2 regions of the Actinobacillus porcitonsillarum genome follow, and region 1 is predicted to be linked to the other one. Evidence: riboswitches for the same ligand, from Rfam matches in the RefSeq annotation. Region 1 holds a riboswitch; the other holds the start of a gene.
What was found. A riboswitch is a leader RNA that binds a small molecule or an ion and turns the genes downstream of it on or off. The one in region 1 is predicted to bind lysine.
Positions count from the first base shown of each region.

Region 1 (3,531 bases):
GTTGGTGTTGCTGTTAAGGCAAGTTTTTCTAATGGAAATTTTGCAGCCGAAATTTCACTAGGGGAAATCGGTGCAAAGGTTCTCATGGAATGCACAAACATATTGGTTGCGGCTTCCGACATTGAAATATCTGCCATTCCTGCTTTCACGATATTCACAGAGAAATTCCATGCCATTTGTGGCATACCAAAACCCACAGGGATTTTGAAGTATTTGTCTAGGCCCAATGGGAGTGGAATATAACGTGTAATATCGCCAAGCTGATCCATTTTATTACCGCCCTCATCGTCATCATCTAACGCTCGTAATGCAGCATAAAGTGGCATCATTACCGCCATATATCACTTTGGGTTCACAATGGCGTATCTTATTTTCATATAGATAAACCAAAGACAATTAACTTTGGTTTTTTAATGAGACATGCTCTATGGAGCAAGGCAAAAGAATTGAGTAAGAAAGAAGATAAATTATCAGAATTATTAAAAAGTATTGAGTTGAAGGAAATTAAATGAACCGACTTATCCAACAAATCAAGCAATGGGCTGAAGACCGCAACCTGATTAAAGGCTCAGCGCCACAAAAACAACTCTTCAAATTTGCCGAAGAGCTAGGCGAACTCTTCGCAGGACACAACAAAAAGGACAAAGAACTGATTAAAGACAGCATTGGCGACTGTTTTGTCGCGCTAACCATTTTAAGCGCCCAATTTGGTTATCACTGCTTAGATAATGACATTCTTGAAGCCTACGAATGCTACCAATTCCCTCCCGAGAAATTTTCCGGCACCACAAATTTAAATTTTCTCTTAAGCTGGGCAGGAAACCTCGCCAGTGCTTTAGAATACGAAGAAATAGCCGAACCTTTTGAACTTATTGGATTGTTGGCTTATAACTTAATGCATTACGCCTACGGTGCAGGATTTGATTTCTACGATTGCGTAAAACACGCCTACGACCAAATCAAAGACCGCAAGGGAAAAATGATAGATGGTGTGTTTGTTAAAGAGGAAGATTTATGACCGAAGCCATCAGCGTAAACCACCGCACTTTCCAAACGCTCGCCATACAGTCATTACGCTACTGTATGGGGCGTAGAACCTTTGCTGTGATAGATTGCGTGGAGTTTATCCGTGAACATTGGCAAGACCTTACCAAACACGCCAAAGCCATCATCATTCGAGATCTAGACGAAGCATTGCAATCCCACGAAGACGACCTAAAAGCCAGCAAAGAATTTTGCTACTTGGGCGATGAGTGCGATTACCGAACGTGGAAAACCCTAAGAGAATGGATCAACACACAACCTAGCTTTCGCTAGGTTTTTTATTGGAGGAAATATGGAAAATTTATCCTTTTCACAGAAAGGCGAAAAAGAAGCCTTAAACTCAATTAGAATGATGGCACTTGCTAATTTAACCGAAGATAGCGTATTACTTCTAACAGTTGAAGATGTTGCCATCATGGCACAGCGTGATCGTTCTGTTATTGATAAAAAGATAGTAAAGCTTCCTTCATTTCCTAAACCTGTATCAATAGACCCAAATAACCCCAACCCTCGCCCACGTTATGTTGCTGGAGAAGTTGTTCGTTGGTTTAGAGCAAATTCAAAACGCTTTAAATAAATTATTGCCCTTCAACAAAATTGTGATAAGCTATTCAAACGGAGTAAAATCCGTAACCTTTAAAATTAACCGTTACGCCAAAATTACGCATTTTTAGCGTAACTTATTGATTTTAAAGCAAGAGAGGTGCAACATTCAGGTAAGCTAATCTAAGGCAACTAGGGCTGATTGAGGATTAGACGATGGGAGTGATTGCCGAGGTGTGAATTCACTAGACTGGAATGAACATCGGCTAGGTTAGGTTGAATCCTACTAGCTGTCATTTAAAACACTTTTGTTTTAAATGGAGTGCTCTGATTGAATGGTACCAACCGACTAATCTACTCAATTTCCTTTCCGAATCCACTACAACCACATTTTTTATTATCTTTTTAGGGAAATCTTATGTCTAAACTTTCTGTGGCTAAATTTGGTGGTACCAGCGTTGCAAATTTTGACGCTATGACATTATGTGCAAACATTGTAACAACAGATCCAAATACACGTGTTGTCGTATTATCTGCTTCAGCAGGTGTAACAAACTATTTAGTGGAATTAGCAAACGGCTGTGATAAAACTCGCCGTACTGAAATTCTCGAAGCGGTTAAAACCATTCAATACAACATTATTGATAAACTTCAAGAACAAGCACAAATCCGTGCAGAAATTGATACCTTATTGAATCATATTACTGCGTTAGCAGAATCAGCAAGCTTAGCGACATCGGATGCGCTTACTGATGAGCTTATCTCGCACGGTGAAATGATGTCTACTAAAATCTTTACTCAGCTTTGCGTAGAACGCGGTTATCCTGCCGTATGGGTTGATGTTCGTGATATTGTGGCTACGGATAGTCAATATGGAAAAGCTGTACCGAATGACGAAAAAACAAAATCACAAGCTGACGCCATTTTAAAACCACTTCTTTCAGCTGGCAAAGTAGCGATTACTCAAGGATTTATTGGTCGTAACGATGAAGGAAAAACAACAACGTTAGGACGCGGTGGTTCTGACTACTCTGCTGCACTCTTAGCCGAAGTTCTTAATGCTGATGATGTCCTCATTTGGACCGATGTGCCAGGGATCTACACAACAGATCCTCGTGTTGTACCAAATGCTCAACGTATTGATACCATGGCATTTAATGAAGCGGCTGAAATGGCAACCTTTGGTGCGAAAGTTTTACACCCGGCAACCTTATTACCTGCTGTGCGTAGCAACATTCCTGTTTATGTTGGTTCAAGCAAGGCACCGGAACAAGGCGGTACTTGGGTAACACGTGATCCACAACCACGCCCAACATTCCGTGCGATTGCTTTACGCCGTAATCAAACACTTTTAACGCTATCAAGTCTTTCGATGCTTCATGCAAAAGGCTTTTTAGCTAAAGTCTTCACGATTCTTGCAAAACACAATATTTCTGTGGATGTCATTACAACATCTGAAGTGAGCATTGCGGTAACTTTAGATAAAACGGGTTCTGCTTCATCCGGCGCTGATATGTTATCTCAAGCATTACTTGATGAGTTGAATGAACATTGCCACGTACAAGTTGAGAATGATTTAGCACTTGTCGCTATCATTGGTAACAATTTACATACGCAGGCTGGTGTAGCAAAACAATTATTCCATCACTTAGAAGGCTTTAATATTCGTTTAATTAGCTATGGTGCAAGCACAAATAACGTGTGTACATTAGTGAAAAACCAAGAAGCTGATGATATTGTTCGTGCTTTACATGCAGGGTTGTTTGAATAGATAGGACAAGCGGTCAAAATAGGGAAAGAAATAACTATTTTGACCGCTATATTTTAACCTCCGGCAAGTTTAACCTTAAAGCCTTTTTGTTCTAGTAACTGTTTAAGTAAATCTCGATTATCGCCTTGTATTTCTATCATCCCATCTTTAACGGAACCACCAACACCACTACG
Region 1 covers NZ_CP029206.1:1,590,908-1,594,438, reverse strand. The annotation lists gene DDU33_RS07630 (LPD38 domain-containing protein) at 1-338, opposite strand, end outside; gene DDU33_RS07625 (MazG-like family protein) at 509-1,018, shown strand; gene DDU33_RS07620 (preprotein translocase subunit SecG) at 1,015-1,317, shown strand; gene DDU33_RS07615 (hypothetical protein) at 1,337-1,621, shown strand; lysine riboswitch at 1,735-1,923, shown strand; gene lysC (lysine-sensitive aspartokinase 3) at 2,006-3,358, shown strand; gene yciH (stress response translation initiation inhibitor YciH) at 3,412-3,531, opposite strand, start outside.

Region 2 (3,531 bases), 400 kb from region 1:
TCGATCATGATTATACTTCCTAAAAAATAGAAAAGAGAACCAATAAAGGTTCTCTTTATGTTTTATAATAATTTAGATCTCAAAATCAGCGAGGTTTTTGCCCACTAATTCACGCGGTGTACGACCTTGGCCTGTCCATGTTTTTTCATTGCCGTTGGCATCAATAAATTTATACTTTGCTGGGCGAGGAGCTATGGCTTTACGTACTTTTTTCTCAACTTGTCCACCTAGTAATGCAACAAGTTCTTCCGCTGAAATGCCGTCTTGAGCAAGCATTTCTTTATATTTATTTAAACCTTCTAAGAATTTAGCTTGTTCTAATTCTTGATTTTTTAACTCTTCACGCTTTTCTTCAATAACAATTGCGAGCTTTTCTTGTAAACTTTCTAATTGTTCTAGAGATGTTTCTCGTGCAATAACACGTAAGCTACGAATATTAGATAATGTTTTTAATGCATCAGACATCATTAGTTCCTCTATAAAAAATAAGTAACAAATATTTAGCTTTTGTTTTTTATATTAAACAATATCTATTATATTACCCTAATATATTTGGAGGGTAAATAATAAAAATCAAAAATGATTTAAGGTAAAAGGCTATTTTATAAAAATACTCTTGTTTAAGTCCTTGATTTCATGTACTCTAGCTGCAATCCTACAAATTGTAGAGGCGCAGGTCCGATAAGTACTTTTTCTGAGTGGAAAACGATGAGGAAAAAAGAAAGGCGTATCTGCCGAAATCAATTAAGCGTCATCTTAATTGGTTGGGGTCGTTATCGAAAGGGACGACACTGTCGTGATACTTAATTTAAATGAAAGACATTTAAATAAGTTTGCGGAGTGCTACTGTGAGTTAGGTTAGGGTTCGTTTAGACATATTCTTTATCCAATCCCCTTCCTTGTAATTTACCTCTTTGTGTGAATCATTTCAGTAGATCTTATTTTTACAATATCTTTTATCAAAAATAACTTTAGAGGTTTTATGAATCTTGTCGATTATTCAGCATCATTTTGGTCTGTTGTACCGGCGTTATTGGCTCTCATGCTTGCCATTATGACTCGCCGTGTACTGATTTCATTAAGCGTTGGTATTTTAGTTGGGGCATTAATGCTTTCAGGTGGAGATGTTATTGGTGCGCTTATTTACTTAAAAAATAGTGTTATTTCTCTGATTTATAAAGGTGGCGATGAGGGATTTAATGCGAATAATATCAGTATTATTCTCTTTTTAGTTTTACTTGGCGTATTAACTTCATTGCTTAGTGCATCTGGCGCTAATCAAGCCTTTGCAAATTGGGCTCAAACTAAAATAAAAGGTAAACGTGGTGCAAAATTAGTTGCAGCTTGTTTAGTTTTCGTAACGTTTATTGATGATTATTTCCATAGCTTAGCAGTTGGTGCAATTGCTCGCCCGGTAACAGATAAATTTAAAGTTTCACGAGCAAAATTGGCTTATATATTGGATTCTACCGCAGCGCCTATGTGTGTCATGATGCCGATTTCAAGTTGGGGTGCATATATCATCACACTCGTTGCCGGTTTATTAACAACCCACGCTATTGCCGGATATACACCATTAGGCGCATTTATTACCATGAGTTCAATGAACTTCTATGCCATTTTTTCTATTGTCATGGTATTTTTCGTTGCTTATTTTAGTTTTGATATTGGTTCAATGGCTCGATTTGAGCGTCATGCATCTCATCAAGAAGAAGTTGAGGATGAGATTATCGAAAGTAAAGGGAAAGTTTCTCATCTGATTTTACCTATTATTGCGTTGATTATTGGTACTGTCGCAATGATGCTAAAAACAGGCGGAGATGCTTTAGCTGCAAATGGTACGGAATTTAGTGTATTAGGTGCTTTTGAAAATACAACCGTAGGGATTTCTCTTGTAACAGGTAGCGTATTAAGCTTAATCGTATTAACAATTTGCTTGGCATTAAATCGTAGTTTATCTGTCGCTGAATACGTTAAATCTTATGGTTTAGGCGCTAAAATGATGTCTGGTGCGATTTTGATTCTTTTCTTCGCCTGGACTATCAATGGTGTGGTGAGCGACATGCAAACAGGGAAGTATTTATCTAGCCTTGTTGCAGGTAATATCAATCCAGCCTTTTTACCTGCAATTTTATTTGTTTTAGCTTCTGTTATGGCATTTTCAACGGGAACAAGCTGGGGAACATTTGGTATTATGTTACCGATTGGAGCTTCAATGGCGGTAAACTCAGATCCTAATTTAATTATTCCATGCTTATCTGCGGTAATGGCGGGAGCCGTTTGTGGAGATCACTGTTCTCCTGTATCAGATACCACGATTTTATCTTCAACAGGTGCGCAATGTAATCATATGGATCACGTTATCTCGCAACTCCCGTATGCATTACTAGTGGCATGTGCATCTATTGCTGGCTACTTAGTTCTCGGTTTTACGGAATCTGGTCTATTTGGTTTTGTAACAACGGCAATTGTCATGGCGATTTTAATTTTCGTATTTAAAGCGAGAAAAACAGATTAAAGTTGTCGTTTGATCAAGCGGTAAATATTTTTCTTTATTTTGCAAAGTTAAGTATTTACCGCTTTTTATTTTAAAAATATTGAGAAATGTGAACAAGCTCACATCATTTTTACTCCAAGAGGAGTACTATGATCCCATTCTACAAAACTTGTGTAGGATTAGGAGAATTAAAATGAAAACAAGTTATTTCAAACCTTTAGTTGTGGCGATGGGATTAGGTTTTTCAGTGTCTGGATATGCAGAGACTCGTGTCGGCATAACCTTTTATCATCATGGCGATGACTTTATACAATTGATGAAAAAGGAAATGTCAAATAAAGCAATTTCTCATCATCTTCAATTATTGTTTAATGATTCTCAGAATTCTCAATTTGTTCAAAATAATCAAGTAGAAGGATTACTCAAACAGAGAATAAATGTTTTAGCGGTAAATCTCGTTTATCCTCACGCATGGGATACCGTATTAGGTAAAGCAAAAGAAAAAAATGTTCCCGTTATTTTCTTTAATCGAGATCCAGGGGAAAAAGCAATAGCCAGCTATAATAAAGCCTATTATGTGGGGGCTTTACCGGAAGAAGCAGGAAGATTGCAGGCTCAAATGATCGCAAAACAATGGAAAGAGAACCCACATTATGATTTAAATCACGATGGCAAAATTCAATATGCTTTGCTAAAAGGGGAAGATTTTCATCCCGATGCTGAAATTCGGACAAAAGCGGTAATGAATGAATTTAAAAAGTTAGGGGTTACCGCAGAACAATTAGCATTAGAGCCAGCATATTGGCGAAAACATATTGCGAAAGAAAAAGTAGCTGCATGGCTTAAAACAGATCACAACCGTATTGAAGTCATTATTGCGAATAACGATGCAATGGCAATTGGAGCGGTTGAAGCAACGCTTGAACAAGGTAAAACATTACCTATTTATGGTGTAGATGCAACACCTGAAGCGCTTACCTTAATTCAACAAGGAAAACTTGCCGGAACGGTAAGAAATGATTGGATGGCACAAA
Region 2 covers NZ_CP029206.1:1,990,293-1,993,823, reverse strand. The annotation lists gene purU (formyltetrahydrofolate deformylase) at 1-8, opposite strand, end outside; gene DDU33_RS09620 (H-NS family histone-like protein) at 73-465, opposite strand; lysine riboswitch at 658-854, shown strand; gene DDU33_RS09615 (Na+/H+ antiporter NhaC family protein) at 983-2,518, shown strand; gene DDU33_RS09610 (substrate-binding domain-containing protein) at 2,691-3,531, shown strand, end outside.
Region 2: linked by a shared signal. The riboswitch ahead of DDU33_RS09615 (Na+/H+ antiporter NhaC family protein) and the one ahead of lysC (lysine-sensitive aspartokinase 3) in region 1 are both predicted to bind lysine.